2 regions of the Micrococcus sp. KRD012 genome follow, and region 1 is predicted to be linked to the other one. Evidence: riboswitches for the same ligand, from Rfam matches in the RefSeq annotation. Region 1 holds a riboswitch; the other holds the start of a gene.

What was found. A riboswitch is a leader RNA that binds a small molecule or an ion and turns the genes downstream of it on or off. The one in region 1 is predicted to bind S-adenosylmethionine.
Region 2: it holds a riboswitch for S-adenosylmethionine, as region 1 does, so the genes downstream of both, J1M37_RS00140 (flavin reductase family protein) here and J1M37_RS05245 (bifunctional o-acetylhomoserine/o-acetylserine sulfhydrylase) in region 1, are expected to answer to the same signal.

Annotation. Positions count from the first base shown of each region.
Region 1 covers NZ_JABFBB010000008.1:5,513-10,985, forward strand. The annotation lists partial or broken gene J1M37_RS05235 (CPBP family intramembrane glutamic endopeptidase) at 1-716, shown strand, start outside; gene J1M37_RS05240 (VOC family protein) at 735-1,388, opposite strand; SAM riboswitch class IV at 1,552-1,667, shown strand; gene J1M37_RS05245 (bifunctional o-acetylhomoserine/o-acetylserine sulfhydrylase) at 1,798-3,165, shown strand; gene metX (homoserine O-acetyltransferase MetX) at 3,162-4,292, shown strand; gene J1M37_RS05255 (SGNH/GDSL hydrolase family protein) at 4,368-5,261, opposite strand; gene J1M37_RS05260 (alpha/beta hydrolase) at 5,342-5,473, shown strand, end outside.
Region 2 covers NZ_JABFBB010000001.1:28,499-33,971, reverse strand. The annotation lists gene hisD (histidinol dehydrogenase) at 1-1,198, shown strand, start outside; gene J1M37_RS00150 (RNA-binding S4 domain-containing protein) at 1,209-1,577, shown strand; gene J1M37_RS11360 (hypothetical protein) at 1,625-2,239, opposite strand; SAM riboswitch class IV at 2,433-2,552, shown strand; gene J1M37_RS00140 (flavin reductase family protein) at 2,626-3,150, shown strand; gene J1M37_RS00135 (cold-shock protein) at 3,389-3,592, shown strand; gene J1M37_RS00130 (MFS transporter) at 3,803-5,023, opposite strand; gene J1M37_RS00125 (FMN-binding glutamate synthase family protein) at 5,140-5,473, opposite strand, start outside.

The sequences.
Region 1 (5,473 bases):
CGCTCGGCGAGCAGACCACCGTCCTCAACCCGGCCCTGGCCGACCGCTGGGCCTTCGACCTGACCTACCAGCTGCTCGGCATCGGGTTCGCGCTCGTGCCGGTGGCCCTCGTGCTGCACCTGATGCACCTGCGCGGCCGGAACCCGTTCCGGGTGCTCGGCCTCGACCTGCGCCGCCCCGGCCGCGACCTGGCCTGGGGCCTGGGCCTGTTCGCGGCCATCGGGCTGGGCACGCTCGGCGTCTACGCCGCCGGCCGGGCCCTGGGGATCACGACGGCGATCGTCGGCTCGGCGCTCGGGGAGAGCTGGTACCAGGTGCCGGTCCTGCTGCTCTCCGCGCTGCGGCACGGACTGCTGGAGGAGGTCATCGTGGGCGCCTGGCTCGTCGACCGGCTCGGGTATCTGCAGCGGCTGCGCGCCGCGGGCCTGGCGCGCGATCCGGCGCCGGCCGTGCCGTCGTCGTGGGTGAGCGCCGAGGGGCTGTACCTGCCGCCCCGCGCGGCCGTCGTGATGCTCGCCCTCGCGCTGCTGCGCGGGGCGTACCACCTGTACCAGGGGATCGGGCCGGGCGTGGGCAACGCCCTGATGGGCGCGGTGTTCGCGCTCGTGTTCCTGCGGGTGCGCCGGGTGATGCCGCTGGTCATCGCGCACGCGCTGCTGGACGCCGTCGGGTTCGTCGGCTACCCGCTGCTGGCGCGGGCGGGGCTGCTCGGCTGAGCGGCCCCGCGTCCGCGCTCAGAGCGTGATCTCACCCTTCGGGGTGCGGAAGGTGACCGAGACGATGCCCGGGGTGCCGGAGGGCGCGACGTACTCGATGTTCACGTCCTGGACCTGGCCGTCCTCGTCCTCGCCGCCCAGCCACTCGGCGAGGCGCTCGGGGGAGCCGGCGATGTTCAGGTGCTCGATGGTGGCCTGCGGCTCGGCCGCCTGCGAGGGGTGCATGTCCTCCTGACCGTCGGCCCAGCGCAGGATGTACGGCAGCTGCGGGTCCGCGAGGGTGCCCTTGATGCCGATCTGCCGCCAGGACAGCTCGCGGCCGTCCGGGAAGCGACGGTTGCCGGGGACGGCCTCGCGGCCGAGGCGGCGCTCGAACCGGCCGATGTCCGGGGTGGCCACGGCCCAGCTCATCCAGCCGCCGCCCTGCTCGGTGCGGGCGCGCACGAGCTGGCCGAACGGTGCGCTGAGGGAGGCCGGGTGGTCCAGGGCCTCGACGACCTCCAGATACTGCCCCTCCGTCATGGGGAAGAGCGCGTTCTGGGTGCCGAAACGTGGGTGGACACCGCCCTTGATCCGCTCGATGCCCAGCGTCTCGGCGATGCGGGCGACCGTGGCGTCCAGGCCCTCGGGGCCGGCGGCGTAGGACACGTGGTCCATGCGACAGGTGTGCACTGCGCTGTTCCTCTCCGTTCCCGGGCTGCCCCGGGGATTGACCTGGTGCGAGTCGGGGGGCGTCGAGCCCTTGACGGGTCGAGCGCCCCCGTGCGGAGAGCGTATCCGCGTGTGACACGCGTGACGAAATCGTGGCGGGGCGGCGGGCTACACTCGGAGGCACGGTCACGAGAGTCAGCAACAGGCCCCGGCATGCTGACCGGCAACCCTCCTTCCGCGGTGGGGTGCCCCGGGTGACGACCAGGCCGGCCCCACAACGGACGCCGGCAAGCGCGGGCCGATCCCACGGCCCCTCTCGACGGCGCCGGGTCATCTCCGGCACCTCGACGACGTCGGTCCCCGGAGCGGCACGTCGGCCGGCGGGCGGGGCGGCCGGGTCCGGCCCCTGAACCCCTCAGGAGGGTCTGCCATGACCGACCAGCCCACCCCGACCCCCGACGCCTGGGGCTTCTCCACCGCGCAGGTCCACGCGGGCGTCGCCGTCGGCCAGCACGCCTTCGGTGCGACCGCCCTGCCGATCTTCCAGACCACCTCGTACGACTTCCCGTCCGCCCAGGTGGCCGCGGACCGGTTCGCGCTCAAGGACCTCGACCCGCTCTACACCCGCATCGGCAACCCGACGCAGGGCCCGGTGGAGGAGAAGATCGCCGCGCTCGAGGGCGGTGTGGGCGCGCTGCTGCTGGCCTCCGGTCAGGCGGCGACGACGCTCGCGATCCTCAACCTCGCCGGCGCCGGCGACCACGTGGTCGCCTCGGCCAGCCTCTACGGCGGCACGCAGAACCTGTTCAAGCACACCCTCGCCAAGGTCGGCGTCGAGACGACGTTCGTGACCGACCCGGACGACCTCGAGTCCTGGCGCGCCGCCGTCCGGCCGAACACCAAGGCGTTCTTCGGCGAGACCCTCGGCAACCCGCGCGGGGACGTCCTGGACGTGCGCGCCGTCGCCGACGCAGCCCACGAGGCCGGCGTGCCGCTGATCGTGGACAACACGCTGGCCACCCCGTACCTGCTGCGGCCCATCGAGCACGGCGCCGACGTCGTCACCCACTCCGCCACGAAGTACCTCGGCGGGCACGCCGCGGCCATCGCGGGCGTGATCGTCGACGCCGGCACGTTCGACTACGCGCAGCACGCCGAGCGGTACCCCGGCTTCAACGAGCCGGACGAGTCGTACCACGGCCTCGTCTACGCGCGGGACCTCGGGGTGGGCTCGCCGCTCGGCGCCAACCTGGCCTTCATCCTCAAGGCGCGCGTGCAACTGCTGCGCGACTACGGCTCGGCCATCTCCCCGTTCAACGCGTTCCTGGTGAACCTCGGCCTGGAGACCCTGTCCCTGCGCATGGAGCGGCAGGTGGCCAACGCGGCCGCCGTCGCGCGCTGGCTCGAGGGCCGCGACGACGTCGAGCACGTGGTCTACGCCGGCCTGGAGTCCAGCCCGTGGCACGAGCGCGCCCAGCGCTACCTGCCGAAGGGCGCGGGCGCGTTCGTCTCCTTCGAGATCGCGGGCGGCCGCGAGGCCGGGGCCGCGTTCGTGGACGGGCTCACCCTGCACCACCACGTGGCCAACATCGGCGACGTCCGCTCGCTCGTGGTGCACCCGGCCTCGACCACCCACTCCCAGCTCACCGACGACGAGCAGCGCGCCGCCGGCGTCACCCCCGGCCTGGTGCGGCTCTCGCTCGGCGTGGAGGACATCGAGGACATCCTCGCCGACCTCGAGCGCGGCTTCGCGGCCGCCGCTCGCCGCGGCGACGACGACGCGGGGGAGCGGGCATGACCGCCGTTGCCACGCGTCCGTCGCGCACCGCGCTGCCCCGCGGCGGCCGCCACCGTCTGCGGGTCGGCGAGCTGCGCACCGAGACCGGCGGGCTGCTGCCCGACGTCGAGCTGACCTACGAGACCTGGGGCACCCTCGCCGCCGACGGCTCCAACGCCGTGCTCGTGCTGCACGCCCTCACCGGCGACGCGCACGTGGCCGCGCACGAGGAGGACCCGACGCCGGGCTGGTGGGACGCCCTCGTCGGCCCGGGCCGCGCCGTGGACACGGACCGGTGGTTCGTGGTCGCCCCCGCCATGATCGGCGGCTGCCACGGCTCCACCGGGCCCTCGACGCCGGCCCCCGACGGGCGGCCCTGGGGCTCCCGGTTCCCGTTCCTCACGCTGCGGGACGCGGTCGAGGCCGAGCGGCGCCTGGCCGACCACCTCGGGATCGGCGCCTGGCGTGCCGTGATCGGCGGATCGATGGGCGGGGCCCGCGCCCTCGAGTGGGCCGCGACCCACCCCGCGCGCGTCGCCGGGGTGGGCGTGCTGGCCGCCACCGCGGCCTCCTCCGCCGACCAGATCGCGTGGGGGCAGGCGCAGACCGCGGCCATCCGCCTCGACCCGGACTTCCAGGGCGGCGACTACTACCCCGGCCCCGGCCCCGTGGCCGGCCTGGGCATCGCCCGGCGCATCGCCCACACCACCTACCGCACGGCCGGCGAGCTCGGCCAGCGGTTCGGCCGGGAACCGCAGGGCGTCGAGGACCCGTTCGGCGCCGTCGTCGGGGTGCCCGGCGGGCGCGGGCGCTATGCCGTGGAGTCCTACCTGGACCACCAGGCGGCCAAGCTCGCCGACCGGTTCGACGCGAACTCCTACCTCGTGGTCACCGAGGCCCTCATGGGCCACGACGTCGGGCGCGGGCGCGGCGGCGTGGCGGCGGCGCTCGCGGACTACCGGGGCCGGGCGTTCGTGGCCGCCGTCGACTCGGACCGGCTCTACCTGCCGGCCGAGTCCGAGGCGCTCGCGGCGGCGCTGCCCGCGCGGCCGCCGGTGCACACGATCGCCTCGCCCATCGGCCACGACGGGTTCCTCACCGAATACGGCCAGGTGGCCGACACGCTGAAGCGCACCCTCGCCCTCTGAACTTTCGTTCGGGAAACGGCGGCGTGTCGCGGCACTGTCGTTCGGGAAACGGCCACCGGTCCCCGCCGGCCGGGCTCAGGGCTCGACGATGTCCAGCGGCTCGGTGTGGTCCGAGCCCTGCGGCATCGGCGCGCCGAAGAGCGGCTCGGGGACGGGGCGCTTGGCCGTGACGCCGTCGCCGGAGGAGACGCCGCGGAGGCGGCGGACCACCCACGGCGCCAGGTGCGTGCGCACCCATGCGGCGTCCGACGCGCGGGCCGCGCGCCACGTGCGCGGCGCCGGCGGGGAGAGGCGCAGGTGCTCGAGGCCGTGCTCCACGCCGAGGGTGTCCAGCACCATCGCGGCGATCGTGTGGTGGCCGAGCGCAGAGAAGTGCAGGCGGTCCTCGGCCCACATCTCCCGCCGGGCGAGGTCCTTGAGCGACCACATGTCCGGCACCAGCGCGTCGTGCCGCAGCGCGATGGTGCGCACGTTCTCGTTGTAGATCGCCACGGTGCCGCGGATGCGGCCGATGACGGGCGTGCCCTTCACGTCGGTCGCGTTGAACAGCAGCACGGTGGCGCCGTCGGAGGCCAGACGCTCGACGACGGCGTCCAACCGGACCGCGATCTCGTCCGGGTCCGCGCCGCGCAGGATGTCGTTGCCGCCCGCGCAGACGCTGATGAGGTCCGGCCGCAGGGCGAGCGCCGGCTCCACCTGGTCCTCGGCGATCTGGTCCAGCAGCTTCCCGCGGACCGCCAGGTTGGCGTAGGCCAGGTCCTCGCCGGGCGGCGTCAGGCGGGAGAGCTCCTCGGCCAGGCGGTCGGCCCAGCCGCGGTGGTAGCCGGGACGGTCCGGGTCCGGGTCGCCGATGCCCTCGGAGAACGAGTCCCCGATGGCGACGTAGCGGCGCCACGGATGGGCGGCGGGGTCGTCGACCGGGGTCGCGTCGGAGGCGTGCGGAGGCTGGGAGGAGGATGGGTTACCCACGGGTAGGATTCTGCCCACGTCGCGCGGGAGGGGTCAACCTCCGGGAGGGGCCGACCGTGCCGCTCGCTAGGCTGGCGGACGTGAACGCGAACCCCACCCCCGCCGTCGAGCCCGTCGTCCGCTGGTCCCGCCCCGAGGGCGAGCGCACCGAGGACCTGCTGATCGTCCTGCACGGCTACGGCGCGAACGAGGACGACCTGTTCGGCCTCGTC
Region 2 (5,473 bases), on a different contig from region 1:
GCAGGTCCGCCACGGTGGCGAGCAGACCCTGCTGGAGCTGGCCGAGCGGTTCGACGGCGTCCGTCCGCCCGCCCTGCGCGTGCCCGCGGAGGCGCTCGAGGCCGCCCTGGCCGGGCTCGACCCGCGGGTGCGCGCGGCGCTGGAGGAGTCGATCCGCCGGGCCCGGCTCGTGCACGCCGCCCAGCACCCCCAGGACTCGACGGTCGAGCTCGGCGAGGGCGCCGTCGTCGAGAACCACTGGCTCCCCGTGGGCCGCGTGGGCCTGTACGTGCCCGGCGGCCGCGCCGTGTACCCCTCCTCGGTGGTGATGAACGTGGTGCCCGCGCAGGCGGCCGGCGTGGGGAGCCTCGCGGTGACCTCGCCCCCGCAGCGGGACCACGGCGGCCTGCCCCACCCCACCGTGCTCGCCGCGTGCGCGCTGCTGGGCGTGGACGAGGTCTACGCGGCCGGCGGCGCCCAGGCCGTGGCCATGCTGGCGCACGGCGTCCAGGACGACGACGGCGGGTGGCTCTGCGCGCCCGTCGACCTGGTGACGGGGCCCGGCAACGTGTACGTGGCCGCCGCGAAGCGCGCCCTGCAGGGCGTGATCGGCGTGGACGCCGAGGCCGGGCCGAGCGAGATCGCCGTGATCGCGGACGGCACCGCCCGCGCCGACTGGGTGGCCGCGGACCTGATCAGCCAGTCCGAGCACGACCCGCTGGCCGCCTCCGTGCTCATCACGGACTCCGAGGACCTGCTCCGGGACGTGCTGGCGGCGATCGAGGCGCAGGTGCCCGGGGCGTTCCACGAGGATCAGATCCGCGAGGCCCTCACCGGCCCCCAGTCCGGCGTGCTGCTGGTGCGGGACATGGACCAGGCCGTGGAGGTCTCCGACCGCTACGCCACCGAGCACCTCGAGATCCAGACGCGCGACCCCGAGGCCCTCGTGGGGCGCATCCGCAACGCCGGCGCCGTGTTCGTGGGCCCGTACGCCCCCGTGCCGCTGGGCGACTACTCGGCCGGGTCCAACCACGTGCTCCCCACCTCGGGGACGGCCCGGCACTCCTCCGGTCTGAACACCGTGACGTTCCTGCGCCTGCAGCAGCGCATCCGCTACACGGAGACCGGGCTCGAGGAGGTCGCGGACGAGATCGGCGTGCTGGCCGAGGACGAGCGCCTGCCCGCGCACGGCGCCGCGATCCGCGCCCGCTTCGCGTGAGGGGGCGGGCGTGAGCGGCGTCCGCATCGACGCGTGGCTGTGGGCCGTGCGGCTGTACAAGACCCGGTCGGCGGCCACGGCGGCCGTGCGCGCAGGCCACGTGCGCATCGACGGCGAGCCCGTGAAGGCGGCGACGCCCGTCGTCGTCGGGAACCGGGTGCGGGTGCGCCAGGACGGAGGCGAGCGGATCCTCGAGGTCACGGGGCTGATCGCCAAGCGGGTGGGCGCCCCCGTGGCCCGGCAGCAGTACGTGGACCACTCCCCGCCGCCCGTGCCGCGTGAGCTGCTCGCGGTGCCGTACCGCGAGCGCGGCGCGGGCCGGCCCACCAAGCGGGACCGCCGGCAGCTGGACGCGCTGCGCGGCCGCGACCGACGCTGAGCGTCTCAGTCCTCCCCGCGCCGTCATCCGCCGTCGTGATGGCGGCCTCATGCGGAGGGTGCGGTCAGCACCATCCGGAACGGCTTGTCATTGTCCACCGTGACGGTGAACGTCATCGGCCCCGCCTCATCCACGGGGGGAGTCGCCGCCGACCAGCCGCCGCACAGCGCCTCCGATCCGGCCATCCAGGTCTTCGTTCCCCCGCCACCCCGTGAGGTCAGGATCTCCGTCTCACCGGTGGCATCCGAAGGACACAACACGATGACCCGAAGGACCGCACCCTGTTGAGCGTCCACGGTGATCTGCTGTGTGCCCGTCCCGACCGCCTCCTCCAGGACGGACTCCTTCTCCGGGTCGAGATGGTCCGCATCCGGATGCCGGCGCGTGTACTCGACCAACGTCATCCCGTCCTCCTCGAACAGCGCGGCGGGGAGTGCTTCTTCACCGGCGGGCGACGACGCGGACGAACCGGTGGCGGAGGCCGACCCGGTTGCCGAGGGGGCCGCTGACGTCGGGGTGACGGAGGACGCCGCAGCGGTGGAAGCATTCGCGGTGGAGGAGACGCTGCCCTGGGAAGCGGAGCATCCCGAAATGGCGGTACCGAGGAGAGCCGCGACGACCACGGCGGTCGACAATGCCGCGAGCTTCTTCTCGATGTCCATCCGCATGATCCGGTCCCTCTCGGAGAACCGACTGCGGGGCCGGAGGCCGCGGTCTCGAGCTCCCCCCTCTCGAGTGGCTTGATCCTGGCCGGCGATGCGCGGTGTGTCAAGCATCACATCGGGCAGCTCGGATGACGCCGCGCGACCGCCGCGCTTTGACCACCCCACGGACCCCTCCGTAGGCTGGCCCCAGAATCACGAGTTCCCGTCATTCACGGCCCTGGCCGGCGGGACGGCAACCCTCTCACGCAGTAGTGGGGTGCTCCAGGTGATGATTCGGCCCCTCGGACACCCCGGCGGGCAAGTACCGCGCCTCCGCGGATCCGGGCGATCCGCGTTCCCGCCGTCTGCGGAGCCGCGTCAGTCATCGGAAGAGGACGCGCGCCATGACCCTGACCCACGAACCCCACACCGCCGCGTGGGACACCGACCTGTCCCTCGGCAACCTCCGTTCCGGCCTCTCGGCCTTCCCCACCGGGGTCGTCGCGCTGGCAGGCCTCGCCGACGGCGTCCCCGAGGTGATGGTCTCCTCCTCCTTCGGCGTGGGCATCTCCTGGGAGCCGGCCCTCGTGTCCTTCTCCGCGCAGAACAGCTCCCGCACCTGGCCGCGCCTGCGCCGGGCCGGGGCGATCGGCGTCTCCCTGCTCGCGGCGGACCAGACGCCGCTGTGCCGCCAGCTGGCCTCCCGCGAGGGCGACCGCTTCGCCGGTCTCGACGTGCACCGCAGCCCGCACGACGCCCTGCTGATCGGGGGCTCCTCGCTCTGGCTCGAGACGCGGGTGCACGCCGAGGTCCCGGCGGGCGACCACACGGTGGTGCTGCTGGAGGTGACGGCCTTGGCGGATCACACGGACGCCGCTCCCCCGGCCGCCCTGCACCGCAATCTCTTCCACGGCCTGCGCGCGCTCTGAGCGAACTCCAGGTGAACAATCGGGCCCCTGGTTCCCGGTCGGCGAGATCCGTGCAATGATGGAGCCTGAAGTTGATCAAGCTGTATCCCGCCATCTTCACTGCTCGTCAGCCCGGCATCGCCGGCGTCGATGAGTGTTGGGCAAGCGGTTCAGTCTCGCCGCTTCACCCGCGTCCCACATCCGGGCCGCGGTCCAACACCGCCACCGCACCGCGGGGGCACATCGAAAGGACACCATCATGGCTGTCGGTACTGTCAAGTGGTTCAACGCTGAGAAGGGCTACGGCTTCATCGCCCCCGAGGACAACTCCGCGGACGTGTTCGTGCACTTCTCCGCCATCCAGGGCGGGGGCTTCAAGGAGCTCCAGGAGAACGACCGCGTCGAGTTCGAGACCCAGGACGGCCCCAAGGGCCTCCAGGCCGCCAACGTGACGAAGCTCTGATCTTCGCCTGACGCACGGCTTCCGACGCCCCCGGTCCGCACGGACCGGGGGCGTCGTCGTGTGTCAGGCGTCCACGCCCCGCCGCGCACTGCGCCGCACTCCGCCGTACGCCCGTTCGACCGCGGCGCTGCGACATCACCGCAGGGCTGCACTGCGGTGATGTCGCTGAGGCGCGGTCCTCCGGGGTGGGCCTCGTCCTGGCCCTGCGCGTCAGGCCGCGCCCCGCCGACCCACGTGGCGACGCAGCAGCAGCACCACGCCCAGGGCCAGCAGATACCCGGCCGCGACGACCGCGAAGCCGGCCCGGTAGTCGCCCGTGACGTCGCGCAGCAGGCCCATCAGCAGCGGGCCCAGGGCGAAGCCGGCGTACATGCCCATCGAGTTCGCCCCGGTCGCACGGCCCAGCCGCTCGGCCGGCACCTCGCTCAACAGGCCCGCGTTGATCACCACGTTGGCGCCCAGCACCGTCAGGCCGTGCACCGCGGCGCCCACCCACAGCAGGGCCGGCAGGTCCAGCAGGTCCGCGGCGAGGAACACCGCGACGCCGGCCACCGCACCCAGGCAGATCACGGCCAGCAGGGTGGTGGGCCGGTCTCCGGAGCTCATCCGCCGGCTCCACCCGATCCGGGAGAGCACCCCCACCACCCCGGACACGGCCGCCGCGGCGCCGCCGGCCACGAGCGTCATTCCCAGCGTCTCGACCGCGAAAAGCGGCAGGTAGGTGTTCGTGGCCTGCATGCCCAGGCCGGTGAGGAACGCGATCGCCGCGAAGAACCAGACCGTGGCCGGCAGGGGCGAGGTGTCCCGCCGTCGTCGCCCGCCGACGGGGCCGGTGGCCGGCGGCGGCGCCCCGGGCAGCGGCGGGGCGGCGACCAGGGCGAGCACCCAGAGCGCCCCGATGAGCACCGCGGCCCCCAGCGCGGCGCCCGTCCAGCCGAGGGCGAGGGACGCGGCCGGGAAGAACAGGCCGCCGACCAGCTGGGCCGCCTGCACGCCGGACTGCTTCACCCCGACCCACCCGATGCGCCTCTCCGGCGGCACCACGGTGCGGATGATCCGGTTCGTGGTGGGGTTGGAGATGGCTTGCGTGACGCCCGCCACGGCGGCCGCCGCGTACAGCACGGGCAGGGACGGGGCGACGGCGCCGAGCACGAGCGCCGCGGCGGTGCCGCCGAAGATGATGCTCAGCTGTGCGCGGGCGGACAGGCGGTCGGCGGCCCGGCCGAGGCCGAGCGAGGTGACGGCGGCCGCCGCGAACACGACCGTCATCACGGTGCCGAGCTGGCCCGAGGTGACGTCGAGCCGCTCCATCACGACCGTGGAGGAGGCGGAGACGCCGTAGTTGAACAGGGGCCCGGCGCCCATCGCCGCCAGCAGCACCCACAGCAGGGCCGCGGAGGGGCGGCGAGCGGCGGGGGCGGGCAGGGTCACGGCCCCAGGCTACGACCCCTCACGCGACGAGGCGGGAAATCTATCTCATGGGCGCCCGGGGGCGTCGTGTGAGGTGGATTTCCCGCCTCGAAAGCGGGGGTGACTGCGGGGACAGGTCAGCCGACGCGGCCCTCGCCGCGGTGCTCGCCCTCGACGCGGCCGGTGGTCCCCCGCTGGGTGACCTCCTCGCCGTCCTGGCGCTCGGGCCGCTCGCCGGCCTCCGCCGGCAGGCCCTCGTTCTCGTCGGTGGGCGTCTCGCCGGCGGTGGCGGCGGGTGCCGGATCCTGCGGGGCCCGACGACGGCCGCCGTGCGGGGACAGCGACTCACCCTCACCCAACGAGCTGACGCGCGGCATCGGCGACGTCGTCAGCGGCACGGACTCGGTCTGCCGGGCGTCGACCAGCGTGGAGCCCGTCCCGGAGATGGGGGAGCCCTGCACGGGGGCGCCG